Regions from separate parts of the Bacillus sp. N6 genome, predicted to be linked through region 2. Evidence: riboswitches for the same ligand, from Rfam matches in the RefSeq annotation. Region 2 holds a riboswitch; each other region holds the start of a gene.

Region 1 (7,418 bases), 380 kb from region 2:
ATTATTATGACAATGCAATATGACTTAGCATGGAATTTTTACTTATTCTCCTTTGCAGGTCTTATCGCAGCTATATCTGTTTTCTTCATTCCTACAAAATAAAAAGAGCACAAACTTACTTGTGCTCTTTTTCATATGCTTCAAACAACATATCTCGAAACAATGTATTTAAACTCTCAATATCGATTCCTGATCCCTTTTCAATTCCTTTTACATATTGCTGATAGTAATGAATTTGTTCTTCTAAAAATTGATTTAGCACCTTAATTTTCAATCCAACATCTAATTCAGTACCTGCTTTTTTCTTTATTAACAACTTTTCAATTTCATCTAATACGCTACGTTCTAATGATAATTCTTTAATCAATCGGTCAAATTCTACAGGAGGTAAGGTCGTTTTCTCTTCTAGCCACTTACAAGCTAAAATGGGACGTAATACATAAAAGTACTTTTTCAGCTTTACATTCTCACCTTGCAAAAATTCACGATAATTTTTCGACGCCATATGTAAATAATGATATATCGTTGCTTTTGGATCAAAATTCTTCTCACTCATCTGTTGAAGTAGTTCTGGAAAATTAGAGTTTTTCGAATAAAAAATTGGTGATCGAATCCACTCAAGTAAAGCAGGATTCGACTTCGCGAATAGTTGCAACGCCTTTTTAATATCCCAACCACTTATATCTAAATCATCACTAATTGGATATTCAATTACATCTCGTTTGTCATGAATTGATAAATACCATTCTACCGGGTGTATATAAACAAACCTAACATCATAATCGCTATCTTTCGATGGAAAACCCCAAGCACGACTCCCTGATTCTACCGCAAATAAAATTTTCACATCATTCTCTTTTTCAATTCTTTCTAACTCCAACTCGATTTTCTCTCTCATTGCATAACACCTCCATTTTTTGATTATTTCCTTGGAAATTCGACAAATACAATACTAATTTTACTACATACCAAAAAAACTGTCAGAAATTACTGACAGCCTAATGAAACGTCTATTGTTGCTTTTCGATTACAGTAGTAGCAATTCGTTCAAACTCTTTTTGAATCTCCTCTTTATATGCATCTACTATTGAAAAATCCATAGCAGCAATATAAATTCGTTCTAATTTATCACGAACCGATTTTGCTTTCGCTAAGAAAGACATCGCCTCATTCATTTTTGCTTTATATTGAATGGAGACATCACGAATTTCCTTCGCATATTTCTCATCCGTCCCTGGCGTAACAATAAGGGCATACATATCAATAATTTCATCACCCTCGCGACTTGGAAAATATTCATGTGGTGCGGTGCTATCAAAAATTGCAAATCCTAATTCTCTTACGATAACCATATCAAGACTATTCGGGTCAAATCCGCAATGATATACTTCAACTTCAAACCCTTTTTCTTCAGCTGCCTTAGCTAACTTTTTGAGCATCGTTGATTTTCCAGAGCCTGGGCGCCCTTTTATAAAATAACGATGTGGTAACCCTTCTGTTAAATTAGGAACAAAATCAACTGCTCCTTTCGGTGTAGCAGCTCCTAAAAAACGATGTTTTACAAGCGATTGTCTCCCGCTTTTATCTGCAAATAATTTCTGGATTAGCTGATTGGTTAGTTCATTTGCTTTATTAAAATCTATATTATCAATATATATCTTCTCCCACTCATCATGTATAACCAATGCCTCTTTAAAACGTGCGTAAGCAGACTGAAAAGCTTTGCTTGCTTCTGAAACAAATCTTTCAATTTCTAACTTCTGCTTTCTTAGTTTATCTGAGTCCCAAGCAATTCCTAAATTTATATACTCTTCAACAACTCCTGGCATTTTTGGCTCAATAACATGCGGCGATGTCCCATCAACAATTCCTACTTTTAATTTTGGGATAATTACACCATCAACCGATTTATTATCAGAAGAACAATGTAAAAATTCAATATCATATCCTTTTTCAATCCATTCACGACCTATTGCCTTTATTAAAGAAGATTTTCCCGTTCCTGGGCCACCCTTTAAGATAAATAATCTGTCTAATCCTTTTAAATTCTCTTCGTATAAATTGTGAAATCCCCTAGCTGTATTACCACCAGCATAATAATTTAATATATTTCCTGTCACTGCACTCACTCCTTCGCAGCATTCTATTTACATAAGCTACAATATGCGAGCAGCTTTATTTGGGTGAATACCTATTTTGTATTGCACGAAAAAAGGAAATGAATTACAATTTAACTATCGGAAAATTCCGATTTTAAAAACTGAATACTTCTTTATCAAGAGAGGCAGAGGGACCGGCCCTTTGAAGCCCAGCAACCTCAGTTTATACAAACTGAATAGGTGCTAATTCCTGCAAAATGCATTGCATTTTGGAAGATAAAACTCAACTAGCATGTAAAGCTCATCTTTCTTGATACTGAAGGATGAGCTTTTTATTATTTGAAAAACATATATTGGAGGTATGTAAAATGAAAGTAATTGATCTATCGCAAACATTTGAAAATAATATGTCTCAATTTCCTGGAACACCTAAAATACAACTAGAAGCTGTTACAAGTGTTGAAGAATCAGGCTATCAAGTTACAGATTTTCATTCTGTCGTTCATGTTGGCACGCATTGTGATGCCCCTGCGCATTTTATTTCAGGCGCAACGACCATCGATCGATTACCGCTGGATCAATTTGTAGGCGAAGCTGTTCTTATAGATGTAACACATATTCAAGAGCGAAAATTACCTAAGGCAGTATTGCATAATACTCACATAAAAGAAGGTGATATTGTTATTTTTCATTCTAATCTATCCACAAAATGGAATACAGAAGCTTATGAGAAGGAAGCATTTTATCTTTCTGAAGAATTAGCTAAAGAACTAGTGCGATTAAAAGTAAAATCTATCGGTTTAGATTTCATTTCTCCTGATGAAGTCACAACAGAAACATCACCGATTCATCACATATTACTAGGGAATAATATTTATTTAATTGAAAACTTAACAAATCTAGATGCTATCGAAGCAAAACGTTTCTTTTTCTCAGCAGCACCTTTAAAAATTAAAAATAGTGACGGTGCTTTCGCAAGAGCATTTGCTGTTATATTTTAAACACAACCTATAAAGTGAACCTTTAATCAGTGGAGGTTTTGTTCATCCCACACCTAACTTCTTTGCTTCCGCTGAATTTTGAAGTGGGGGTCTTACTGCCCAGCAAATAGCGGGATTAAAAGAAGCAAAGGCCACTACTGGTCTTTGCTTCTATATTTTCTATTTAAATTAAGAAAGAATTGTTCCACACGAGGACGCACCCAAGCTAAACAATCTATCTCTTTCTTCTTTGTGCAAGCTATCTCTTCTCCATCTACCATTTCAACAAGTTCTAGTTCTAACAGTTGCCTCGTGAATGCTAACATATTCACTTCTTCGGATGGATACTCTTCTTTTAATTTCTCCTCAATTTCTCCCAATAAAAAACCGTCACGCATCATTGCCAATGCATCAATCCAAAGTGGCGGCATTTCATATTTTTCTCCTGTAATTGTATCTTTTACAATATAATTCTTTTGCTCTTTTCGAAATTGAATCGTGTGTAAACATACAGTCGAATTTAATGTTAATTCCATCATACCACCTCTTTCATAATATCTGCATAGAAAAAAGGATGCGCGTGCACCCCTTCTTATCTTTTCATAACACTACTGAACCGTTACATGAGCAATCAATCTCATGTCGATATTTTCCTCCATTATAAACGAAGTATTTTATAAAAAAAACCCTTCTTGAAACATTTTATAAAATGTTTATATTTACACAACAAGAACACTTTTCTGAAAAATCTTTTCTCCCAATACATTAAACGGTCGGCAGAAAAATTTCTACTTTCGTTCCTACTCCTAGACTACTTTGGATCGTGATACTCCCTTGATGTTCCTTAATAATTTTATATGTAATCATTAATCCAAGTCCTGTACCAGTCTCCTTTGTTGTGTAAAACGCCTTGCCGATTTTTTCTAATTTATCATTCTCTATACCAAATCCTTGGTCTTCAACAGAAATACACAAATGTCCTTGCGTTTTTTGATATGCACGGATATGAATTTCTCCGCCCTCTGGCATTGATTCTATTCCATTTTTAATGATATTTAATAACACTTGTTTTAATTGCTTATCATCACCGTTTATAGCCGGTAAATTCCCATCTACTTGTATATGACATTTAACTCTATATTGCGTTGCATAACTTTCCATTAGATGCACAACATATAGAAGGATATCTCGTATATTACACCTTTCATAATTTGTTGGCTTTGGTTTTCCTAACAACATCAATTCACTAACAAATCCATTAACCCTTTCAATTTCTTGTAGCATAATGTCGTAGCTCATCGTATCAGTTGGATTTCTTTCTTTTTGCATTTGCGTAAACCCTTTTAACGCTGTTAGCGGATTTCGAATTTCATGGGCAATTGTTGTAGACATAGTCCCAATCACAGCTAAATTTTCCGTCTCTTTCATATTGTTCATCATTTCAACCACTGTTCTTACATAAGATTGAAATCGTTTTAATAAAGAATGTGAAATAATGAAATAGAATATACATAAAACAAGTGGAATTACCACTTTTAAATCTTGTAATAGCAATGTGAAAAATACGTACTTTCCAATTACACTAAAGGACACTAAATAAAAGTATTTTCTATTCACGAAAACTGGGGCAAATAAAATTAATAACATTTCTACCATACTACCATGTTCAAAAGGTCTATCCGTTCGCAAATAAATCATTAAATTATTCACAAGATTGATAAACATGTACCCAAATAAAAATAAATATTTTACAGAATATACATACCCTCTTTTTTGAAGATATATAGAAATAGGAAATAATGCTATTACAAATATAGGCACACCTATCCCAAGACTACCTTCTGGCCAACCTACCGCTGTTCCACTAATATTCATAGCAGGATATACAAAATAATATATAGCGTCATATAAAAAGAATATAATATAAAATAATAATATAAATACCTTTAAGGCTCTTCTTTCTTCATAAATCAAGCTCTTGTATTTATTCATATAAAAACTCCCCTTGATCGATACAAAAAACTTTCATTGTTATCTCCTTAAAGTATAAGTATGAAATTGCTTTCAGGGCAATATTTAACCTTATAATAATGAAAGGAAGGAGATCTCTCCTTCCTTTTGGTAACAACTTACATCCATCTTACCCTGTCATGTAACAATCCATCCGTAAAATTATTATGCCCTATTACAAAATCCTTCATATATAAATTTAAATACTCACCGTACTTACTTTCTGTATTTAATAACAACTCCTCGACGTAATAAGCACCTTGTTCAAATTGATCTAAAAGTAAACTGGACAAGCCCGCATAAATCCCGCACCCTACCTGAAAATACGTTGCATTCGTTTTATATTTACGAAAAACTTGGCTACTATTCATCACATTATACATAAATGTCTCACTATTTTCATAAACGAGTAACACACCGACCAAGTCCTCTCCAGCAACCTCTTCTTCCGCTGGATTAAACACTTTACGATTCCAGTTCCATAAATCTTCTACTTGATCTAAGTTCTGTCTAATTATATTTGTTGTATACTCATTAATTCGGTAAAGAAAACCAACTTCCATATTAAAGTTTTTCCCTAAAATTAATACTTCCTCATGTGGCATTAAACAACCATAGAATTCTTTTTCTCCTAACTTCACTTTATACTCTGAAGCATATACATCTTCATAAAAGTAAAGAGGACGATGATGACTCATATACATCGGATAACTCCAGATTGCTTCATCTAAAAATCGCTCTACTGCCCATGAAGCATAAAGTGTATGTGGCTTTATAAGTGCTGTATCATTCAAAAACGATGTGTCATGTTCTACAATATAACATGCTCTTGGCCTTTCACTTGGTCGTTCCTTCATAAGCTCAACAACCATCCATTGAACAACACCTGGATTCATACCTGAACCTATAATCGCTTTTGTATTTGTAAATTTCTCTTTCTCCTTCTCAAACCTTGTATATCTTTCCGTAAGCTGAAAGCCGATTAAGCTATCGTCCTGATCTACTGCCTCATTTTCCAAGGCTGAGTTAATATAACAAATTCCTAGTTCATTACAGCAGCTTAATACTCTAATTGTATCTGCCCCTGAAACATCAATCACAACACTCGTTCTTTTTTCTTTTAAATGTTGTTTAAATTCCACTACATTTTGAAGGTTTATTTCATATAAATATAATTGACTTTTCAAATTCGAAAACAACTCATCATAATAAGTCCTATCTTTTTGTTTTATATCCACCAAATGAAATTTGGCATTCTTTAATACTTCATAAATTGGATCTTTTTCATTTGCTATCGCTTGATTTAAAATTGCTAAAACTGCTTTTGCTGCTCCACCAGCACTACCAAGCAATGTAATTGATAACGAATTCGGAAACTGCTCCACAAACAAAACCCCTTTAATAAATTAGTTGAGCAGCTCCTCCTCAAAAAATAAATTGAATACATAAAAAGATAGCTCGTACACATTTCTTTATAAATTAGTGCACATTCTTCAAAACAAGATTCCACTATAATATATTTATATTCAATTCATTTTTCCCCTCATATCCAAATTAAGCTAAAACAAATAGGCTCGACCTTTTCTTCTGCATATAAAAGAAAAAGCCAGCCCTTCTAACTAATCTACGGACAATGGACGGATTTTACATGTTGAATATTCACATACATTTTTGCATCACGTGCTTTTGATATTTCAATATGACCTTCATCAATTTTCGCCATTTTTCCAATTTTATTGGACTCCTCACCTAAATCAAACACCATAATTTTCCCAGTCATTTTAATAAGCTGTTCTTCAAATGTTCTAGCTAATGTAATATTTAACGGATTTACGGGGAGTTCATTTTTATTGAGGGCATACGGTACTTGGTTTTCTTTATACGGAATTAACCATTTTAAATGCTTTAAAGATATATATACCGTTTTATAAACCGGACTATAAAAAACAATATAGTCGTTCATCACACTTGTAACATAACCATGTATTGGAGCATTTCCTGCTACATAAACTTCTGTAAAAATCCCTTTAGAAGTACTTAATACTTTTCTCAAAGAAATTGAAGGGGATTCCCTCTTAATTACAGAATCAACATCTGGTTTTAGTATGTCTTCGTCATGTGGTCTTAAAAATTTATAGTATTGTACATGATATAAAGATATATATACATAGTCTTGTCCATTGTAAAGAACAATAATGTCATTTCCTACGTCTATTAATACACCTTTAAATCTTTTTTCACCGATTAATTTAACATATATATTTTCCCCAATACTTTTGTTTAACTCATTCATCTATATCCTCCTTCCTATAAATTTCAGCTTTCCTAT
Region 2 (7,418 bases):
GAAAAATTGCATAAAAAAGCTGAAGAAAAGTGGCTGTTACTTTTAGATGGATATACGAAAGAAGAGCAAGACTTTATTCAAAGGTTTATAAAGGATGTCTCCGATCATTTGGAAATATAATTGGAAGAAAAAACTCTTTTTTCTCAAGTCTTTTAAATATAATTTCTGAAAGAACTCATATATAATAGAAAAAGATACTTAACATGGTGAATAATTAAAGAGTCAATATATATAGAGGAGAGAGTAACATGCTTGAAAATACGGGGTTAGTATTAGAAGGCGGCGGTATGCGTGGTGTGTACACGGGCGGGATATTAGAATACTTTATGGAACAAGATTTATATTTTCCATATGTAATCGGAGTATCAGCTGGTGCTTGTCATGCAGCGTCGTATCTTTCCAGACAAAGAAATAGAAATAAAACGGTCAATATTGATTATGCATCACATCCGAAATATTTGTCGTATAAAAACTTATGGAGAAAACGTCAGCTATTTGATATGGATTTCATTTTTCATGAAATTCCAGAAAAGCATGTTCCGTTTGATTTTGAAACATACTTTAATAGCCCAGAACGTTTCCTTGTAGGAACGACGGATTGTGAAACAGGACAATCTGTTTATTTTGAGAAAGAAGGAACGAATGATGATGCACTAAATTTATTACAAGCGTCTAGTTCATTGCCTTTCATTGCACCAGTAGTAAATTATCGTGGTAAGCAGTTATTAGATGGCGGGATTTCTGATCCAATTCCAGTTCGTAAAGCACAGGAAGATGGATTTAAAAAATCAGTCGTTATTTTAACGAGAAATCATGGTTACGCGAAGAAAAAATCAAAATTCGGATGGATTGCAGGAAAAGCTTATAAAAAATATCCGAATCTTGTTAACACGATGTTGAATCGTTATGAAGTGTATAATGAAACACTTCACTATATTGAAAAAGAAGAGCAAGCTGGTAATTTATTTGTTATTCGCCCAGAAGTGCCGCTTCAAGTAGATCGTATGGAAAAAGATACAGCAAAACTACAAAATTTATACGAGCAAGGCTATGAAGATGCAAAGAGACAATTTGCAGATTTGCAGGCGTTTTTGCAAAAATAATAATTAGGCTGTGGAGATGGAGTTCTCTGCAGTCTTTTTATTATTGGTTTCAATACCGAATGTTGGTTATACACGTTTTTAGATTATGGTATAATATGGATAAAAGTATGTGGAGAGGTGATACATATGGAAAATGTATATAAAGGGCTTAGACATACTGGATTTATCATGATGCTTATTTTTGGGGGTGTATTTTTACTTCGCTGGTTTATTCATGATGAAATGTTATTAGATCAACTTATTGGTTTTAGTGTGGGCATAGTAATGGTTATTTCATCAGTTTTCATTCAAAAGTATAGTAAAGAATTACAGGTGAATGAGAAATATTAATAATTTTTAACTGCTGTTATCTTTTTCATAGTTTAGTAATCGTGGAGGCTTTCGGGTGATTGTTGCAAAGGGAAAAGAGAGCATCGAATTCGATGCTCTCTTTTTATTTACGCTTCTTTTTAATAAATGAAAAGGCTAAAGCTGTAATTAAAATGCTGCCTTTAATAATATCTTGTGCATAATAAGGAACGTTCATCATTGTGAGTCCATTTAATATAATTCCAATTAATACCGAGCCGAGGAATGTTCCGACTATATTTGGTTTCTTGGCACCGAACATTGCGTAACCGATATAGGCAGCTGCGACTGCATCCATTAATAATGGAGCACCAGCTGAAACTTGTCCTGTTCCAACGCGGCTGCATAGAATAATGCCGCCAATAGAAGCTAGTAAACCACTAATCATATAAGCATATACACGGTAACGATCAGTAGGAATACCGGCTAATCTAGCAGCTTCTCGATTCCCACCAGTCATATAAAAGAAACGACCGTACGTTGTTTTTTCTAAAAATAGATGTGCAATTAAAACGACAGTAAGCATGATAATGACAGGGACTGGAATTCCTAAGACGGAACCTTGACCGATAAATAAAAAGGATGGAATAAAATGTCCTGTTGCACCGGACATTCCTTCATAAATTGAGGATCCTTTTGAAAATGTTAAGTGTAGTCCATTAACGATATACATGATACTTAATGTAGCTAGTAAATCGGGTAGTTTAATTTGGATAACGAGTAGTGCATTTAATAATCCAACTAATAATCCGCAAAGAATAGGAACAAGGAGTGTAACTAATAGTTCTTGTCGATATAAAACGAGACAAGAAGCAGCTGCAATTGTTGCTAAACTAGCGGTAGAGCCGACTGATAAATCAAATCCATCTACAATCAATGTAAAGGTAACGCCGATTGCAAGTAACGTTACGATGGAAATAGAACGTAAAATATCACTAATATTGTTATATGTTAAAAAAGAATCATTGACGATAGAGAAAAAAATTGTAACACCTATAATAATAGCAATTGTACTAAATTGATAAAAAAGATGAGTAGGTAAATATAGTTTCTTAGTTTTCGTTTTATGAACGAGATTCAATGGAATAGCTCCCTTCAGATAAATGTAAAAGCTGTTCAGGAGATAGTTCGCTTGGTAAGTATTCACTTACAAATTCTCCGTTTGCCAGTATAAGAATGCGATCAGCGATATGCAACGCTTCATCTTGTTCTCCTGTGAAATAAATTACGGAACTTCCGTTTTCTGTAATGTTGCGAATGAATTGAAAAATGTCTTGTTTCGCAGCGATGTCTACACCTTTAGTTGGCTCGTCTAAAAGAAATAGATTAGGTTTGAATCCACTCCACTTTGCAATTGAGACTTTTTGTTGGTTTCCACCGCTAAGTGAATGAATAAGTGCCTTTGGGTCATTTGGTGAAATACCGAAAGAAGAAATTGCTGTAGTAGCATCATTTAATTCGGTTTGTTTTCGTTTCCAACCTGATTGATGTAAATTTGTGTGACTTATAATATCTTCCGAAAGAAATACGCCTTGTTTTCTTCTTTCTTCTGGTACAAGTGCGATTTTCGCTTTAATCGCATCTCGTGGTGTTTTAATCGTTAGTTTTTGACCGTCTATTTCTGCGTGATAAGTATGAAGAGCACCAAATAACGTTTCAGCAAGTGTTGTTTTTCCACTTCCAATTAATCCGTATATCACAACAGTTTCTCCTTTTCGTATTGTAAGAGAAAGGGGAGAATGACCTTCGTGTAATAGAAGCTCTTGTACTTTAAATAGTTCCTCGCTCCCGGTTTTTGGTGCGGTATTAATAGGAAGTGTAAGTTGTTTTCCAGTCATTGCTTCCACAATTTGTTGATCTGTAATCGTTGTAATGGTTTCAGAAAGGGCAACTTGACCGTTATGTAATACAGTTACATCATCCGCGAAATTTCGAATCTCTGATAAACGATGAGAAACTAAAAGGATGCCAATTCCTTTTGATGTTAAATCTTTTAATAGTTTCCCAAAGGTTTCAACTTCTTTTGGTCCAAGAGAAGAAGTAGGTTCATCTAATAAAAGGTAATTTGTATTGTTAGATAAAGCTCTTGCGATAAGAAGTAATTGTTTTTCATGTAATGAACAGTTTGAAACATCTTCCGAAACATTTAAATTTACCTGTACAGTTTGCAAATGTTGTTTAGCAAGTGCGACTAATTTGGACTTTGAAAATAGTACTTTATTTTGCATTGCTATATGATCGATTAGTACATTTTCTAATACAGATAATCCGGGAATAAGTCCGTGATCTACTTCTTGTGTTACGAAAGAAATGCCATGCTTTTTTGCATCGCGCGGTGAAGTAAAGGAAACAGACTGAGTATCAATTTTTATATCGCCAACAACTGGTTGAATTTCACCAGTTGCTATTTTTAGTAAAGTACTTTTTCCCGCACCGTTCATGCCTAGTAAAGCGTGTACTTTTCCTTTTTGAATATGAATAGAAACATCTTCTAGAACAGGTGTAGCGACATGATAAGAATGTGTAATGTTTTGAAGAGAGAACGTCATCATTTTTTCTCCTTCTCTAATTTTTTCATCCAAGGGGAATATGCATCTTTTGAGTCTCCCCAACCGTTTATATATTTTGATAACTGATCCATTGTTATATTTTCTTTTGGTAAACTATTTTTCTTTACTAAATAAGGTTCTAGTGAATAAATATCTGGCGTTTGTTCACCAGCAATTTTTTTGTATAAAAATCGTACTTGAACCTTACCTACTTCAGCTGGATCAGTTGCAGCTGTAGCAGTCCAAGGTGAGTTTTCTTTTTGCATGAGTTGTAAATCTTCATTGCTTAAGTCAATGCCATATACTTTTATATCTGTACGACCAGCTTGTTCAAGTGCTTTAACAGCCCCTTTAGCAAACTCATCCCACGAAGCGAAAATAGCTTGTAAATCGCCTTTTTTCGGATATTTCTTTAGTAAAGCTTCTACTTGTGTTTGTGTATCGAGCGGTGTGTTATTACTAGCAGTACCGAATCTTGCAACTTCTTTTATATTTGGATACCGTTTATAAAAAGCATCAATGATAACATTGCGACGTTCCATTGGAGCAAATCCGCCGACCCATACAACTGCGATATTTCCTTGTCCATTCAAATCTTCCGCTAACGTTTTTAATGATTTCCATGCAAGACTATAGTCATCTTGATCAATAATTGTCACACCTGGCAAGCGTAGATCGTTATCGAACGCAACTACGGGAATGTTCGCTTGTAACGCTTTTTCTACTCCAGGTTTTAGTGCTTCAGAACGGCCATGATCAATTAAAATACCATCCACTTTTGAATTAATAGCAGTATCTAAATTTGCAGCCATTTTTGCTAAATCGTTATCAGAATTGTAGACTTGTACACTGCCGCCAAATAGCTCAACTTGTTTTTTGACACCCTCAATATATTGAGAGGAAAAAGTTCCAATGGACATTTGCATAATTAATGCGATTTTTAATGGCTTCTTCATTTGGCTTGGAATTTCTGTTTGTAATTGATTTTCTACCGTTGTAGTCGCCTTTCTCACAGTTTGTTGCTTTTGTGAAGAGATAGCATCTTGTTCATTTGTACATGCTGCTAATGTAAATAAGAGAAAAATAAGTACGATGGAACATAATTTTTTCATAAAAAAATCCCTCCTAAACTAAAAAGAGAGAGGAGGGAGTGAAAATAAAAAACGCCTTTTCATATAGAAAAGACGCCTTATCATATTACTCTTATCTTTCAACACAATGTGTTGTAAGAATTAGCACCGTGCCCATAAATGGGTCGGTTGCCGGGCTTCGTAGGGCTCATCCCTCCACCTGCTCTTGATAAGACATCGAATATTTAACTATTTTGAATTATTCCACAAACGAATGGTGTTGTCAAACAGTATTTATAAAAAAATCCCTCAGAAAGAGGGATTTTAATGTGGTAAGAATATCAATTGATAAGCAAACAAAATTCCAAATACATATACAAGTGGGTGAACAGCACGGAATTTACCTTTTGCCACTTTCATAAGTGGGTATGAAATAAATCCAAGTGCGATACCTGTTGCGATACTTGATGTAAGTGGCATGCTTAAGATTACTAAAAATGCTGGGAATGCTTCATCAAATGCGTCCCAATCGATGTGGCGAACTGAACCCATCATAAGACTACCAACGATAATTAATGATGGTGCAGTAATAGCTGATACACCAGAAACAGCACTTACTAATGGTCCGAAGAATGCTGCTAGTGCGAATAGAACAGCTACTGTAACAGTTGTTAAACCAGTACGACCACCAGCTGCAACACCAGCAGATGATTCAATGTAAGCTGTTGATGGTGTTGTTCCGAACATAGAACCGATTGTTGCTGAGAATGAGTCAGATAGAAGAGCTCGTCCAGCTTTTGGAAGTTTTCCGTCTTTCATAAATCCACCTTGTTGAGCTACCCCAAGTAATGTACCTGTTGTATCAAATAATGTAACAAGGAAGAATGAGAATACAACGCCGTATAATCCGTAGTTAATTACGTCAGATACAGCAGTAATTGGATTTGAAACGATAATTCCTTCTGGTAATCCAGGCATTGATGTAACACCGTTTGAGAATGTTAACTGTCCTGTGAAGAAAGCGATAATACCAGTTAATAGCATACCAATAAATAGTGCGCCATTTACATTTAAAGACATAAGAACAATAGTAATTCCAAGCCCAGCCAATGCTAGTAGAACTGGAGCAGAGTGAAGATCACCAAGTCCAACTAAGTTTGCATCATTTTTTGTAACGATACCTGTTAAACGTAAACCGATAAAGGCGATGAAAAGACCGATACCAGCAGTAATTGCATGTTTTAAGTTTTCAGGAATTGCTTCCATTAATTTTGTACGGAAAGATGTGAATGATAACAAAATTAAAATCATACCTGCTACGAATACAGCAGAGAATGCAATTGCGAAAGTCATGCTTTCATGAGCTTTTACAACAGAGTAAGAGAAGTAAGCATTTAATCCCATACCTGGCGCGATTGCGATTGGTAAGTTTGTAAAGATTGCCATAAATAATGTTCCGACAACAGCAGCGATAATTGTTGCTGTAAATGCTTGTTCAAATGGAACACCTGCATCCCCAAGGATAACAGGGTTTACGACAATGATATATGCCATTGTTAAGAAGGTAATAATACCTGCCATAATTTCAGTTTTAATAGAAGTTTTATGTTTTGAAAGGTTAAACATATAAACATCCTTTCTGTTTACGAATAATTTTCACAACAGTTATATATAATATTCGTTTTTTAACTATTTTGCAATAGTTTTGTATAAAAAGTTTACAACAATTCATATTTTGTGTCTTAAATTCGAATATTAATCGTAACTTGATGTGTGAATTTCAGTTTTTATTATGCACATTATAAGGAAAAGGAGTTGAAAGAAGCTATGCCACAGCAAAAAAACTTTGTAACAATGCCAGCGCAACATCAAAATAAACAGCCTGGTATTGAATCATTAATGAATCCACTTCCGCAGTTTGAAGATTCAAATTATAAAGGTAGCGAAAAGTTAAAAGGAAAGAATGTATTAATTACAGGGGGAGATAGTGGGATTGGACGAGCTGTTTCCATCGCTTTTGCGAAAGAGGGAGCAAATATTGCGATTGCTTATTTAGATGAGGAAGAAGATGCTAATGAGACGAAGCAATATGTTGAGAAAGAAGGTGTAAAGTGTGTATTGTTGCCGGGTGATTTAAGTGATGAACAGCATTGTAAAGATGTTGTTCAAGAGACCGTCCAGCAGCTAGGTAGTTTACAGGTTTTAGTAAATAATGTCGCGCAGCAATATCCGCAGCAAGGACTAGAGTATATTACAGCAGAACAGCTAGAAAAGACTTTTCGTATTAATATTTTTTCTTATTTTCACGTTGCGAAAGCCGCACTTTCTCATTTAAAGCAAGGGGATGT
Region 3 (7,418 bases), 570 kb from region 2:
GACAGAAATGTATTTCATTAAAGGGGCAGAGGCATATAATACTGGAAAAGGTGAAGAGGGACAAGTTGGTATTCAAGTCGTTGATCCTCAAACATTAAAGGTAACTCTTGAACATCCAGTTGCTTCTATTAAACAAAAATTAGCAAGCTCATTATTTATTCCATTAGCTAAAAAGTCGATTGATGATAATAATAAATTAAAAACAGATCCAAAAGAGTTAATTACGAATGGACCATTCACGTTAAAAGAGTGGAAGCATAACCAGGCTATTACAGTACAAAAAAATAAAGAATACTACGATAAAAAGGTAACTCTAAAAGAAATTGAGTTTCGTATTATTCCAGACTCTAAAACAGCGTATCAATTATTTAAATCAAAAGAATTAGATTTACTAAGTGGTTTACCACAAGAGATGATTGAAAAAGAAAAAGGAAATAAAGAATATAAGCGTGTTGCAGGATTCTCATCTTATATTTATTCGTTTAACGTAGAAAAAGAGCCGTTTACAAATGCGAAGGTACGTAAAGCATTTTCATTAGCGGTTGATCGTAAATTTATCGTTGAAAAATTGTATAAAAATAATGCGCAAGAAGCATATGCATTCGTTCCAGAAGGAGCAAAAACACAAAGTGGGCGTGATTTCCGTAAAGAAAAAGGTGGTTACGTTAAATTTGATCCATCAGAAGCGAAAAAATTATTAGAAGAAGGTATGAAAGAACAAGGGTGGTCTACATTACCTGAAGTAACATTAAAATTCACTACAGATACACAACATAAAAAAGTAGCAGAAGCAATGCAAGAAATGTTTAAGAAAAATCTTGGCGTAGATATTAAATTAGAAAATAAAGAGTGGAAGAGTTACATCGACACATACAAGCAAAGTGATTTCCAATTAGCTTATATGGGATGGGGCGGCTCTTTATTAGATCCAATTACTAAACTAGATTTATATGCAGGTGATGGTCCGAATAACTATGCAAAATGGCATAATAAAGAATTTGACGCTTTAGTAAAAGAAGCAAAAGTTGAACAAAACGAAGATAAGCGTTTTGACTTATTGCATAAAGCGGAAGATATTATGTTTACAGATTCACCATTAATCCCAATTATTTTCCCAAGTGCTTCATATTTACAAAAACCATCAGTATCTGGTGTTCAGTTCATTATCGGTTCTAGTCCAGAACTAAGATACGCAAAAATTAAAAAATAAAGAAGTAGGCAATTGCCTACTTCTTTATTTTATTTCTCTTTTATATTCTTTTTTCGTTCCATCAGAGAAGACAACTTCTAAATCGAATTTTTGGTAGTCTTTATCAAGTTTGAACACGTTCACTACTTGATCGATTACTTCTTGGTCAGCAGTATCTTTATCAAATTTTAATTCTTGTAGAAGTGGGCTTAATTTTGTGATAGCCTCATCTCCTGTTAATTTTACATCTGCTTTATGATCTTCAATTTTTGCTTCCATTTTTTTATCAGCTGCTACATTTTTATAGTCTGCTTCGTAGTCTTTCTTAGTATCTTGGTAGTCTGCCTTTAAATCGAATTCATTGAAATTTAGTTTTAAATCAGCAGGGGCTTCATTCTTCGCCTCTTCTGTAGTCTTTTTATTAGAAGTCGTGTCTTCCTTTGCAGGAGCTTTACATCCTGTTAATGCAGGTACTAGCATAAGAGCTAATAAAACTGATAGTAAAATTCTCATTATAAATTCCTCCTTATGTAAATTTGTTCTATACAAGTTTTTCCTAAAATCATGTAATTATGTATGTGTTGAAAATAAAATTTTGACTTGTAGCTTCAAGGATTAATCCGCAATTTAAATCAAAAATGATTTGTATGTATATGGTAAATTGAAGTTGTGAGGGAGGTACTGAAATGCTTTCTAAAACGTATCAAACCATTTCAAGTAACATATGCAGCAAATGGCTATTATACAATAATATTCGGAGGAGTTAGTTTAGAGAGAAATATTATTTCATTATTAGTTATTGTATTGGTTACACAATTAGTAGCAGTGAAGACTTTAGCTATAAAAGGAATGATAAAGGGAAGAAGAAGCTCTGTAGTTAAAGTTGTATAAAAGTAAAAAGGTATCCTTTGTAGGATACCTTTTTACTTTTGTTATTTTGCAACTTCTGTCCACTTGTAGTTAAATTCACCGCCGAAGTCAGTCGTTACAAGTCCTTTAATGAAAGAGCGTTGTAAGTAAGAACGACCTTGTTGGTATAAAGGAGCGACAGCGCCGTCTTGTAATAGAATTTTTTCAGCTTGCTTCATTGCTTCAAAGCGTGCTTTTTCATTGCCAGCTAAATCTGTTTTCACTTTATGAATTAGCTCATCGTACTCTTTGTTAGAGTATTTATCGAAGTTATAAGCACTATCTGTTGTAAATAAATCTAAGAATGTAATTGGATCAGCGAAGTCAGGGCCCCAGCCGTCAATACCAATTTCATAGTCACCACTTAATAGTAGTTTCAACTGTTGTTTACGTGGTTGTGGTTTTAAATTCACTGTTAATCCATCTAGGTTTTTTTCTAATTCACCTTTTAAATATTCACCAGTCTTTTTAGCTAAAGCATTGTCACTTGTTAATAGTTCGATTGTTACTTTGTCAGTACCAAGTTCTTGTTTTGCTTTTTTCCAGTTTTCTTTCGCTGTTTTCACATCATCCTTGACTAGATTTCCATTTTCTTTACGGAAGTCATTGCCTTCTGGACTCTTTGCAAATTTCGCAGGAACCATTCCTTCAGCTGGAATAGCACCGTTATTTAAAATTGTTTCTACGTAAGCCTTTTTATTCATTGCGCCGTTAATAGCAAGGCGTGCATGTTGATTTTTTAATGTTTCATTTTTCTGATTTAGTCGTAAGAATTGAATGCCGACTTCAGCGCGTTCCTTGAAGTTTGGATCGCTCTTATATTTATCAACAAACTCTGCAGTTAAAGCAACGCGATCAATTTGTCCTGAATCATATAAGTTCACTTCTGTAGACTTATCTTTAACGACATTGAAGTTGATTTCTTCTAATTTTACCGTTTTAGCATCCCAATAGTTAGGGTTTTTCTTCAATTGGAAACTTTGTTCGTGTTTCCAGTTATCTAATGTGAAAGCACCGTTGTAAATTAAATGATTTGTTTCTAAACCGTATTTATCGCCCTGAGACTTTAAGTACTCTTCATTAATTGGCAAGAATGTTGAGAATGTCGTTAAGCTTAAGAAGTAAGGAACAGGACGGTCTAGTTGTACTTCTAACGTTTTGTCATTAACAGCTTTGACCCCTAGTTGATCAATTGGTAATTGTTTTTGGTTTATTTGTTTCGCATTCTGTACATCGAAGAATAAGAATGCGTATTCAGCTGCTGTATCAGGATTTACGGCACGTTGCCAAGCAAAGACGAAGTCCTTTGCTGTAACAGGAGTACCGTTTGACCATTTTGAATCACGCAGATGGAATGTATATTTTGTTTTATCGGGACTAATGTCAACCGACTCAGCAACACCAGGAATCGGTTTATTATCTTCTCCCATTGCATATAAGCCTTCAAAAACATTGCGCATTACATTCATGGATTCCCCATCCGTTGCTTTTGCAACATCCATTGTTGGAATTTCTGAAGCGAATGATAAGTTAATTGCTTGTTTATCAGGTACTTTATCGTTTGCTTTCGCTCCGCCTGCATTATCTTTATTTCCCCCGCAAGCAGTTAGTAATAGACTTGCCCCTAAAACAGATGCAACAACAGGTACAACTTTTTTCTTCATTGTTCGTTCCTCCCTAAATGTGTTGTTCGTAACGTCATAATGTCCATGTCTTGAAGTGGCTATAGAAGGAGATGGAACCTATTATAAATATTTGTTTATAGGTAATCAGGTGTTCTATATGTATATACATGTTGAGCTATAATCTATCGTTATATGTTTCAACTTAGTAGACATTATATTTTGATGGTGAAATATTTTGTTTCTTTGATTATTTAGAATATTAACACTGGAAAGAACTATATGTCAATAATAAAAATAGAATGTTAATTTCTTGGAATAATATATTAAAAAAGTATATTCTCTTGTGTGAGAGAACCTACTTTTAATATATTTTGCTAAAAAAACAATTGGTGTGGGCTAATAATAAGTGGGGATGAAGAACCCCCACTTATTACGGTTTTACTTTATTTTTCAATTTTTGCCCACTTGAAGTTTAATTGACCCGCAAAGTCTACTTGCACAATTCCTTTCACATAAGAACGTTCTAAATAAGATTCGCCTTTTTGGTAAAGAGGAGCGATAACAGAGTCTTTAAATAATATTTTCTCGGATTCTAGTAATGCTTCCCAGCGAGCTTTTTCATCACCAGCTAAAGTTGTTTTCACTTTTGCTATTGTTTCATCGAATTCCTTATTAGAGTAATGATCTAAGTTATAAGGGTTATTCGTTGTAAATAGCTCAAGGAATGTAATTGGATCCGCAAAGTCAGGGCTCCAGCCGTCAATTCCGATTTCGTAGTCACCTTTTAATAAAAGCGAAACTTGTTGCTTACGCGGTTGCGGTTTTATATTTACTGTTAATCCATCTAGATTCTTTTCTAGTTGCCCTTTTAAGAATTCACCAGTTTTCTTATCAAGGTCAGCATCACTCGTTAATAATTCTAATGTTATCTTTTCAGAACCAAGCTCTTGTTTAGCTTTTTTCCATAATTCTTGTGCAGATTTTGTATCAACTTTTGTTAAATCGCCGTTTGCAGTACGGAAGTCTTTTCCTTCAGGTCCTTTTGCAAAGTTTTTTGGAACGAGACCAAATGTTGGTGTAGAGCCATCATTTAATAACGTATTTACAAAGGATTTTCTATCAATTGTTTGATCGATTGCTTGGCGTGCAGAAACGTTTTGAAGTACTTTGTTTTGTTGATTCATGCGTAAAAATTGTACGCCTACATTTGGACGTTCTTTAAAGTTAGCATCTTTTTTATATTTATCAACGAAGTCAGATGTTAGTTTTATACGATCTAATTGTTTTGACTCGAATAAATTTACTTCTGTTGATTTTTCTTTTACGACGTTAAAATTGATTTCTTCTAGTTTGACAGTATCTTTATCCCAATAAGTAGGGTTCTTCTTAAATTTAAAGCTTTGTTCGTGCTTCCAATCGCTTAGTGTAAAAGCTCCATTGTACAAGATTGTATTATCTTCTAAAGCGTACTTATCACCTTGTGCTTTAAAGAATTCCTCGTTAATTGGTAGAAATGTTGGGAACGCTGTTAAGCTAATAAAATACGGAACAGGACGCTCCAATTCTACCTCAAACGTATGGTCATCAACTGCTTTTACACCAAGTTGGTCGGCTGGAAGTTCTTTGTTGTTAATTTTTGTTGCATTTTTAATATCAAAGAATAGAAATGCATATTCAGAGGCTGTTGCTGGATCTACGGCTCTCTGCCAAGCGAACACAAAATCTTTCGCTGTAACAGGAGTGCCGTTTGACCATTTTGAATCTCGCAAATGGAATGTGTATTTCGTTTTATCGCCACTTACTTCATGAGATTTTGCAACACCAGGAACAGGTTTGTTACCTTCACCAAGATTATACAAACCTTCAAATACGTTTCTCATTACTTGACCAGAATCAGTATCTGTAGCACGGGCCGTATCCATTGTTCGTATTTCAGTAGGTGAAGATAAATTTAAAACCTGTTTGCTAGGTGCCTCGTCTTTTGCATTTGCTCCGCTTGCTTCGTTTTTATAACTACCGCAACCAGTTAATAAAATACTTACTCCTACAACTGATGCAATACCGGGTACAAACTTCTTTTTCATTTGATTTTCCTCCTAAATAATTAAGTTTGGATGATGATGAGGGAAATGAAAAATAAAAAATCCCTCTTTTCATATTGAGAAAGAGGGATTTTTACGTACAAGTTATGCACCCGTATATAAACGAAGTCCCTCATTCTATCTTTCAAGCATAAAGCTTGCAGGAAGTGGCACAGTATTCAAAATGAACCTGCTGCCGAGGTTTCAAAGGGCCAGTCCCTCCACCTCTCTTGATACAATGAGTAAACGAATAAATTTTATTAATTTTTGTGTTTCTTTGATAATTCAAAATCTTACACCTTGAATAATGAAGTGTCAACCAAATGAAATATAGTTTAAATTTTCAGTTTTCTTAAACGAAAAAACCACTGCATATGGCAGTGGTTTTTCTACTAGAAGTTAAAGTTATCTGGATCTGGACCAACGCGACGATCTTCATTTAAAGCTTGAATTGCTTTCATATCATCAGCACTTAATTCAAAGTCGAAGATGTTTGCATTTTCAATAATGCGATGTTCTTTAATTGATTTAGGGATTGTTACAACTTCGTTTTGTAAATCCCAGCGTAAAATAATTTGCGCAGTTGATTTATTATATTTTGTCGCAATTTCTTGTAACGTTGGATTATCTAGTAGTTGTCCTTGCATTAATGGTGACCAAGCTTCAAGCTGGATATTATGTTCTTTACAGAATGCATGTAGCTCTTCTTGTGCTAAACGTGGGTGATATTCCACTTGGTTGATCATTGGCTTAATTTCAGCAATTTCAAATACGTCTTGTAAGTGGTGAATGTGGAAATTACTCACACCGATAGCGCGAACACGGCCATCTTTATAAAGTTTTTCTAATGCTTTCCATGATTCAGTATATTTCCCTTTTACAGGCCAATGTACTAAATATAAATCTAAATATTCTAGACCTAATTTCTCTAATGTAGTTTCAAATGCTTGAAGTGTAGTTTCATATCCTTGATCGCTATTCCATACTTTTGAGGTAATAAATAATTCTTCACGTGAAACACCGGATTCACGAATCGCTTGTCCAACGCCTTCTTCATTTTGATAGATTGCTGCAGTATCGATGCTGCGGTAGCCATTTTTAATTGCTGCTTTTACAGAATCAATTACTTCTGAACCATCTTCTACTTTAAAAACACCTAAACCAAACCAAGGCATTTTTACACCGTTATGTAATGTTGTATAATCTTTTAAACTTGTTAAAATCATATTATTTCCCCCTAGCTTTTTTGTTTGTTGCTTCTACTGCTTTTTGAATTGCCTCTGAAAAATTATATTCGTATAAAGTTTTGAGACCCTCAGCTGTGGAACCACCTGGCGTTGTTACTTGTTCGCGGAGGTTAGCTGGATTTTGCGTTTGCTCGAGCATAGAAGCAGAGCCAGAAATCATTTGAATGACAAGATGTTTTGCGGTTTCTTCATCGACTCCATAACTTTTTGTTGCTTCAATTAAGCTTTCAGCAAAGTAATAAAGGAAGGCTGGTGCACTTCCAGTAACTGCAGTAAGCTGATGAACTTCTTCCTCAGTACAAAGTTGCGAAGTACCAATACCTCTTAAAAGCAGTTGCAGGGTTTCTTGATGCATCTCGGTTACTGA
Region 4 (7,418 bases), 1.9 Mb from region 2:
GGCAACGTTTTGAAGTACCAATTGTGATGGAGGAGTATATAAAAGAAATCGCGAAATGGTTTCAAAAAGGTATATGTATTACAGTTGATTACGGATACACAAAAGAAGAATGGATGCATCCAGCACACCGTGAAGGAAGTTTGCGAGGTTATTATCAGCATAAGCTAATACGTAACCCACTAGCGCATCCAGGTGAAATGGATCTTACTACTCATATTCATTGGGACGAGCTAAAGGAGATGTTTAGTATGCAAGGAATGAGTGCAGTATGGCATAAGAAACAATCTGAGTTCTTGTTAGCTGCAGGGATATTAGAACAGCTTACGAGCCATCAAGATATGAATCCTTTTTCTGAAACGCAAAAACAAAATCGAGCAGTTCGTTCTATGATTTTGAATGGAGGAGTAGGGAGTGCGTTTGATGTTGTTATACATACAAAAGATATGCAACATTTACATTTGGAGCGGTATGTAACAATATAAAAAACAAGACACAGTATATACTGTGTCTTGTTTTTTAATACGACTTATGTAGTATTATATATTTCCTCTCATGATATATATTTATATTAAAGATATGAGATAAAAAATATAGAATACGTTCTTTTTCTTCGATTATTAGTCCCTAACCTAATAATACGCGAACGAGTTGAATTATTGTTTCGTTCTCTACTTTGTAATAAATTTCCAATCCTTTTCTTTCACTAGAAACGATTTTAGCGCTTTTTAATTTTGCTAAATGCTGTGAAATTGTAGATTGTGGCATGTTTAAGCCAGTGTACATTGTAGAAACGTTGCTTGGACCGCGCTCAATTAATCCTTTTACGATACATAAACGAACAGGATGAGCCAGCACTTTTAATAATTCTGCATTACTTTCATATAGTTCTAATTCTTTTTGAAAGGTTTCTAACATGTTCTTTTCCACCTCCGTGTGAGCTATTATACCATACTATACATACCAAAAATTTAAAGAAAAGAAAATAGTTGTTGCAGAAAAAAAGTCCTAAAGTAAAGAAATTGTAAGAAAAGAGACCATGATGTAAATAAAATAGGTAAATTAGCACGTTTTTGTAAAATGACATTTTTGGGTGAAAATTTCGATGCGTTTTAAAAATTGAAAGATATAGATATATTTGTAACACAATTTTATCATGATTTTCTTATTCTTTCAAATGAATATACTAAATTTTTAAAATAATATGACAAAGGAATTATAATGATATATATAGAATATAAAACAGGTTAAAAGAAAAGAAGCTGAATGTAATTCGCTTCTTTATGGTGATAATGAAATATTTGATTACGGCTGATAAATCTTAGGATAATCAAGTCATTAGTCATTTATTCTAAAATGCATCTTTTAGCAACGTTAAAAATCTGTGATTCCATATGTTCTCGTAAAAATCAATTGTCTCTTTTGCGGACATAAAAGGATTATTCAACGTAGAGGTTGTTTTCTGTACCATAAAGTTTTCGTATCCCAGTCCGTGGGCAAACTTAATCGTAGCATCCATACAGTACTCTGTTTGGGCACCGCAAAATTCAATGGGATTTACAGATAATTGATCTAAAATTTCTTTTAAGTTTGTTTTATAAAATGAATTTGCATGTGTTTTTCTTACAAAAAAATCTTGTTCTTGAACATCAAGATCGGTATGAATAGCCCAAATTTCTTTCTCGGGTACTAAATCATCATCACAATGTTGAACAAAAAGGATTGGTTTATTTAATTTTCTGTATGAAGAAATTCTTTTATTTACTTTTGTTAGTAAGTTCTGTAAATCAAATAAATGCTCTCCGCCATAACATACGCCATTTTGTAAATCGATAACGATTAAAATATCTGCACAAGTATCCATTATCTTCACCCCTTTGTATTTCTTAATATATCAATTAATCCATTATTTAGAAATAGATGATATACTTTTATTTTTTGGACTATAAGAAAAGAAAAAAATTCAAATGAATATAACTAAATCGCATAAAAAGAAGATATGAAAACCTATTCTCATATCTTCTTTTTTCTCTATGCATTTACAGGTTCTTCTACATAAGAAAGGGCATCTTCAAAATCGGATATTAAATCGTTAACATTTTCAAGACCGACTGATAACCGAAGTAATGAATTAGAGATTCCTCTTTCATCACGAGCTTCTTGCGACAGTGCTGCATGTGACATTTTTGCTGGATAAGAAAGAATTGACTCTACAGCTCCTAAACTAACTGCAAAAACAGGTAATTTTACTTTTGATAAAAATTGGCGGAGTGCATCTTCTGACTGCAAAGTAAATGATAAGACTGCTCCAGCTGATGTTGCTTGAGATTGTTGAATATCAAATCCGAGATGTGTTTGTAATCCCGGATAATAGACATTTTGTACTTTAGCGTGCTCTTGTAAATAATGTGCAATTTTATTGGCATTTTTAGCTGAATGCTCGAGGCGTACATGTAATGTTTTTAGACCGCGAAGTACGAGAGAACAATCTTGAGGTCCTAAAATAGCACCGAATGCATTTTGTAAAAATCCAAGTTTTTGAGCGAGTTCTGCATCTTTTACTACTGCTAATCCGGCAGTAACATCACTATGCCCAGCAATAAATTTTGTGGCACTATGAAGAACAACATCAGCTCCAAGTTCAAGTGGTTTTTGGAATAGTGGTGTCAAAAATGTATTATCAACAAAAGTAAGAGCCCCAATAGATTTTGCAAGTTTAGAAACCTCGCGAATATCTGTCACCTTTAAAAGTGGATTAGAAGGTGTTTCTACATAAAAGAGCTTTGTATTTGGTTTAATGCTTTGTTTTATTTCTTCTAAATTGGTCATATCAACAAATGTATGTGAAACACCGTAACGGGAGAGTACCTCAGTTATCCCTCGGTAAGTTCCTCCGTATACATCTTCTGAAATGAGTACGTGATCACCTTGTGAAAGAAGGAGGAATGCAGTGGAAATCGCTGCAATGCCTGATGCAAAGGCGAATCCCTTTGTTCCACCTTCTAATAAAGCAATGATATCTTCAAGAGCTTCACGAGTTGGATTTCCTGACCTGCTATAGTCATATTTTCCGAACGTATCTACATCAAACTGGTGAAAAGTTGATGTGTTATAGATAGGAACGTTCACAGCTCCTGTTTGCGAGTCATGTTTATATTGGTTGTGTAGTAAGAGTGTATCTATAGAATAACTCATATTCTTACACCTTCTTTTACAAGTGTAATGGCTTGCTTTAAGTCTTGAATTAAATCGTTACTATTTTCAATGCCAACGGAGAATCGAAGAAGACGATTACATACACCGTTTGCTGTTCTAATTTCTTCAGGAATATCAGCATGTGTTTGCGTTGCTGGATAAGTCATTAAACTTTCTACACCACCAAGACTTTCGGCAAATGTAATTAAGGATAAAGATTGTAAGAATGGATTAATCCAAGCTTCATCTTTAAGGCGAAATGAAATCATGCCGCCTCTTCCAGGATAAAATACATCTGTCACCCCGTCTTCATCATTTAAATATGCAACAACTGCTTTCGCATTTTCTTCATGCTGTCTCATGCGAAGCGCTAACGTTTTCATACCGCGAATTAATAACCATGAGTCAAATGGGCTTAAAACTGCACCTGATGCATTATGATAATGAGCGATTTCTTCACAAAGTTCCTTTCCTTTTGCAACGACAAGTCCGCTTAGTACATCGTTATGTCCCCCTAAATATTTCGTTGCGCTGTGAAGTACAATGTCAGCACCTTCTGTTAATGGTTGCTGTATATAAGGTGTGTAGAATGTGTTGTCTACAATAAGAAGTAGTCCGTGCCTTTTCGCTACAGTTGCGACTGCAGCAATATCAGTAACTTGCATTAATGGATTAGTTGGAGTTTCTATGAAAATAGCCTTCGTTTCAGTTGTGATAGCTTGCTCAATTTGTTTAATAGACTGTGTATTTACGTATCTACATCGAACATTCCACTTTTTTTCATGTTCAGAAAATAATCGATACGTTCCACCGTATAAATCTTCAGATACAATAAGTTCGTCTCCAGAGCGGAATAGAGAAAGGACGAGGAGAACAGCCGCCATCCCTGAACTACAGGCATAACCTTGTTCGCCATATTCTAAGTCTGCGATTGCCTGTTCTAAAAGACCTCGAGTTGGATTGCCAGTTCGTGAATAGTCAAAGCCAGTAGATTTACCAATTCCTTCATGACGATAAGCGGTTGAGAAATAAACTGGTGGATTAACCGTTCCAGTTGTAGTTTCACTGCGATTGCCGATTTGTGCTAGTTTTGTTTCGATTGTTGACATGTGAAAATTCCTCCTTTTTAAATTGAAACATTAAGTGAATATAAAATAAAAAAAGCCTTCTAAGAAGAAGGCTTTCGGTTTGAATAGAGTCTTCTTCTCATCTGTCAAATCTTTCACAATTTGCTGGAATTAGCACCTTATTAACAAAATGTTAATGGTTGCTGAGGCGTCACAGGGCCAGTCCCTCTACCTCTCTAGATAAGAATGTTCGTATGAAATTTTTATTATGTTTTTAACTTTACAACAAAAGATAATTGAATTGCAACTTTATTTTGAAAAATTTTTATTTTTCCGCAAGTGTCATTGACTTTTACTTTTGTGCATGCTAAATTTATTAAAAAATTAACAAACATTGTTAAAAGGGGAACGCATTTCCTTTTAGCTACATAAATAAAATAATAAAGACAACTCTTATTGAGAGCGGTGGAGGGAAAGGCCCTGTGAAACCCGGCAACCTTCAAACGAAATGTTTGAAACGGTGCTAATACCTGCAAAACGAATGTTTTGCATAATAAGAGGAGGAACGATTATGTCCCCCTCTTCAAAGTGAAGAGGGGGTTTTTATATTGATAGAAATGAGGGAGATTCGTGAAATTACTAGATTTATTATCAAAAGGAATTGTAATAGGTGATGGTGCGGTTGGGACGTTATTGCATTCACATGGCTTGCAAAGTAGCTTTGAAGAATTGAATGTATCTGATCCAGACTTAATTATATCGATTCATAAACAATATGTAGCTGCTGGAGCAGATGTAATTCAAACGAATACGTATGGAGCAAATGAGGCGAAATTACGTATGTACGGCTTAGAAAATCAAGTTACAGAAATTAATAGAGCGGCAGTAAAACTGGCGAAAGCATCTGTGACAGATAAAAATGCAATTTTAGGAACAATTGGTGGTATGAAACATATCGGAGCCGTTACAACGACTGATATGGAAAGGGAGTTTATGCTACTTGAACAGGCAGGGGCTTTACTAGAAGAACAGGTTGATGGATTACTATTAGAAACTTTTTACGATGAATTTGAATTACTTCATGCTGTTAAAGTATTGCGTAAGCAAACGAACATTCCAATTGTTGCTCAATTAGCGTTACATGAAGCAGGTACGACTCAAAATGGAAATGATGTCAATGAAATATTAAAGCAACTTATAGATTACGGTGCAAATGTTGTTGGATTAAATTGTCAACTAGGGCCGCTTCATATGACGGAGGCTTTCAAAATGATATCGATTCCGCAAAATGGCTATTTATCAGCATACCCAAATGCAGGTCTCCCGAATTATGTGGAGGGACGTTACGTATATGAGGGAAGCCCAGCTTATTTTGAGGCGATGACGCCGAGATTTATTGAGCAAGGTATTCGGTTATTAGGTGGTTGTTGTGGTACGACTCCAGAACATATTCAAAGTATGAAGCACGCTGTTGCGAATGTTACACCTGTAATAGAAAAAGACACCATTCAAAGGCCGAAAGTTGTTCATACGCATGAGAAACGTTCGAAGGCTCACGTCACTCTAGCAGAGAAAGCGAAAAAACAAACGACAGTTGTAGTGGAATTAGATCCACCGAAAACGTTAGATACACAGCGGTTTTTTGAAGGAGCAAGAGCTTTAAAAAGAGCGGGAGCAGATGCTATTACTCTAGCAGATAATTCATTAGCATCGCCTCGTATTTCTAATATGGCAATGGGTGCGTTATTAACGAAGCATGATATCCCGGTATTGACACATTTAACGTGTAGGGATCATAACGTCATTGGACTACAATCTCATTTGTTAGGTTTATCGGCGTTAGGGATGGAAGAAGTGTTAGCTTTAACTGGTGATCCAGCGCGCGTTGGTGATTTTCCTGGTGCAACTTCTGTATACGATTTGTCCTCTATTGAGCTCATTAAAATGATTAAAGAAATGAACGATGGACGTTCAATTTTAGGGAAATCAATTGGACCGGCGACAAGGTTTTCTGTAGGCGGCGCATTTAATCCTCACGTGAGGCACTTAAAAGCAGCGGTTAAGCGAATGGAACGAAAAATAGATGCTGGAGCGGAATATTTTTTAACTCAGCCAATTTACGATATCGCGTTAATTGAAGAAGTGTATGAAGCGACAAAGCATTTGGAACAACCTATTTTTATTGGAATTATGCCGTTAGTAAGTAAGCGGAATGCAGATTTTCTTCATTTTGAGGTACCGGGTATTACTCTTCCAGAAGAAATAAGAGAGAGAATGGATGGACACGAAACGAAAGAGGCGGCAATTGAGGAAGGGATTCGCATTTCGCAAGAATTGATCGACGCAGCGATGAAATATTTTAATGGTATTTATCTTATTACACCATTTTTAAAATATGAAATTACAGAACATCTTGTTAAATATGTAAGAGAAAAGCAAGAAGTGAAAGAAGGTATTAATTGATGAAGTGTATAGAAGAAAAATTACAAAATAGCATTTTAATATTAGATGGTGCAATGGGAACAATGATTCAGCAAGAGGATTTAACTGCTGAAGATTTCGGAGGAGAAGAGTACGAGGGCTGTAATGAATATTTAGTAGAAACAAGACCAGACGTTATTTTAAAGATTCATAAAGCTTATATTGAAGCTGGAGCGGATATTATTGAAACAAATACATTTGGGGCAACGAATATTGTACTAAGTGATTATGAGCTGTCTCATTTAGATGAAGAACTAAATGAAAAGGCAGCACTTTTGGCGAAGCAAGCTGTTAAAGAAAGCGGTAAGGAAGTATATGTTGCGGGAGCGATGGGACCAACAACGAAAGCAATTAGTGTTACTGGTGGTGTGACTTTTGAAGAATTGATTGAGGCTTATACAAGGCAGGCACGAGGATTATTAAAAGGAGAAGTTGATGTATTACTCGTTGAGACGAGTCAAGATATGCGTAACGTGAAAGCAGCTTATATTGGAATTCAAGTTGCTTTTGAAGAACTGAAAAAAACGGTTCCTATTATGATTTCAGGAACGATTGAGCCAATGGGAACGACTCTGGCTGGGCAAACAATTGAAGCTTTTTATTTATCAGTAGAACATATGAAACCATTATCTGTTGGGTTAAATTGTGCGACTGGTCCGGAGTTTATGAGGGACCATA

The links. Region 2 has a riboswitch for S-adenosylmethionine ahead of ACUXVC_RS03930 (sugar ABC transporter substrate-binding protein). Riboswitches for the same ligand answer to the same signal wherever they lie in the genome.
Region 1: it holds a riboswitch for S-adenosylmethionine, as region 2 does, so the genes downstream of both, ACUXVC_RS02045 (cyclase family protein) here and ACUXVC_RS03930 (sugar ABC transporter substrate-binding protein) in region 2, are expected to answer to the same signal.
Region 3: it holds a riboswitch for S-adenosylmethionine, as region 2 does, so the genes downstream of both, ACUXVC_RS01100 (peptide ABC transporter substrate-binding protein) here and ACUXVC_RS03930 (sugar ABC transporter substrate-binding protein) in region 2, are expected to answer to the same signal.
Region 4: it holds a riboswitch for S-adenosylmethionine, as region 2 does, so the genes downstream of both, metI (cystathionine gamma-synthase/O-acetylhomoserine thiolyase) here and ACUXVC_RS03930 (sugar ABC transporter substrate-binding protein) in region 2, are expected to answer to the same signal.

The regions. Positions count from the first base shown of each region.
Region 1 covers NZ_CM127843.1:381,111-388,528, reverse strand. Annotated here, with positions in the region: gene ACUXVC_RS02060 (MFS transporter) at 1-102, shown strand, start outside; gene ACUXVC_RS02055 (nucleotidyltransferase domain-containing protein) at 116-898, opposite strand; gene ACUXVC_RS02050 (PRK06851 family protein) at 1,011-2,120, opposite strand; SAM riboswitch class I at 2,270-2,382, shown strand; gene ACUXVC_RS02045 (cyclase family protein) at 2,468-3,100, shown strand; gene ACUXVC_RS02040 (hypothetical protein) at 3,235-3,615, opposite strand; gene ACUXVC_RS02035 (ATP-binding protein) at 3,845-5,071, opposite strand; gene ACUXVC_RS02030 (S-adenosylmethionine decarboxylase related protein) at 5,209-6,474, opposite strand; gene ACUXVC_RS02025 (DUF2642 domain-containing protein) at 6,714-7,382, opposite strand.
Region 2 covers NZ_CM127843.1:761,061-768,478, forward strand. Annotated here, with positions in the region: gene ACUXVC_RS03905 (MarR family transcriptional regulator) at 1-120, shown strand, start outside; gene ACUXVC_RS03910 (patatin-like phospholipase family protein) at 249-1,103, shown strand; gene ACUXVC_RS03915 (hypothetical protein) at 1,230-1,433, shown strand; gene ACUXVC_RS03920 (ABC transporter permease) at 1,537-2,532, opposite strand; gene ACUXVC_RS03925 (sugar ABC transporter ATP-binding protein) at 2,516-4,003, opposite strand; gene ACUXVC_RS03930 (sugar ABC transporter substrate-binding protein) at 4,000-5,112, opposite strand; SAM riboswitch class I at 5,201-5,306, opposite strand; gene ACUXVC_RS03935 (NCS2 family permease) at 5,395-6,696, opposite strand; gene ACUXVC_RS03940 (SDR family oxidoreductase) at 6,898-7,418, shown strand, end outside.
Region 3 covers NZ_CM127843.1:187,082-194,499, forward strand. Annotated here, with positions in the region: gene ACUXVC_RS01080 (peptide ABC transporter substrate-binding protein) at 1-1,210, shown strand, start outside; gene ACUXVC_RS01085 (YusW family protein) at 1,235-1,702, opposite strand; partial or broken gene ACUXVC_RS01090 (hypothetical protein) at 1,876-2,080, shown strand; gene ACUXVC_RS01095 (peptide ABC transporter substrate-binding protein) at 2,122-3,762, opposite strand; gene ACUXVC_RS01100 (peptide ABC transporter substrate-binding protein) at 4,167-5,807, opposite strand; SAM riboswitch class I at 5,940-6,044, opposite strand; gene ACUXVC_RS01105 (aldo/keto reductase) at 6,197-7,030, opposite strand; gene proC (pyrroline-5-carboxylate reductase) at 7,032-7,418, opposite strand, start outside.
Region 4 covers NZ_CM127843.1:4,164,386-4,171,803, reverse strand. Annotated here, with positions in the region: gene ACUXVC_RS21460 (class I SAM-dependent methyltransferase) at 1-482, shown strand, start outside; gene ACUXVC_RS21455 (ArsR/SmtB family transcription factor) at 625-915, opposite strand; gene ACUXVC_RS21450 (cysteine hydrolase family protein) at 1,349-1,861, opposite strand; gene metC (cystathionine beta-lyase) at 2,029-3,192, opposite strand; gene metI (cystathionine gamma-synthase/O-acetylhomoserine thiolyase) at 3,189-4,301, opposite strand; SAM riboswitch class I at 4,396-4,506, opposite strand; SAM riboswitch class I at 4,710-4,819, shown strand; gene ACUXVC_RS21435 (bifunctional homocysteine S-methyltransferase/methylenetetrahydrofolate reductase) at 4,890-6,722, shown strand; gene metH (methionine synthase) at 6,722-7,418, shown strand, end outside.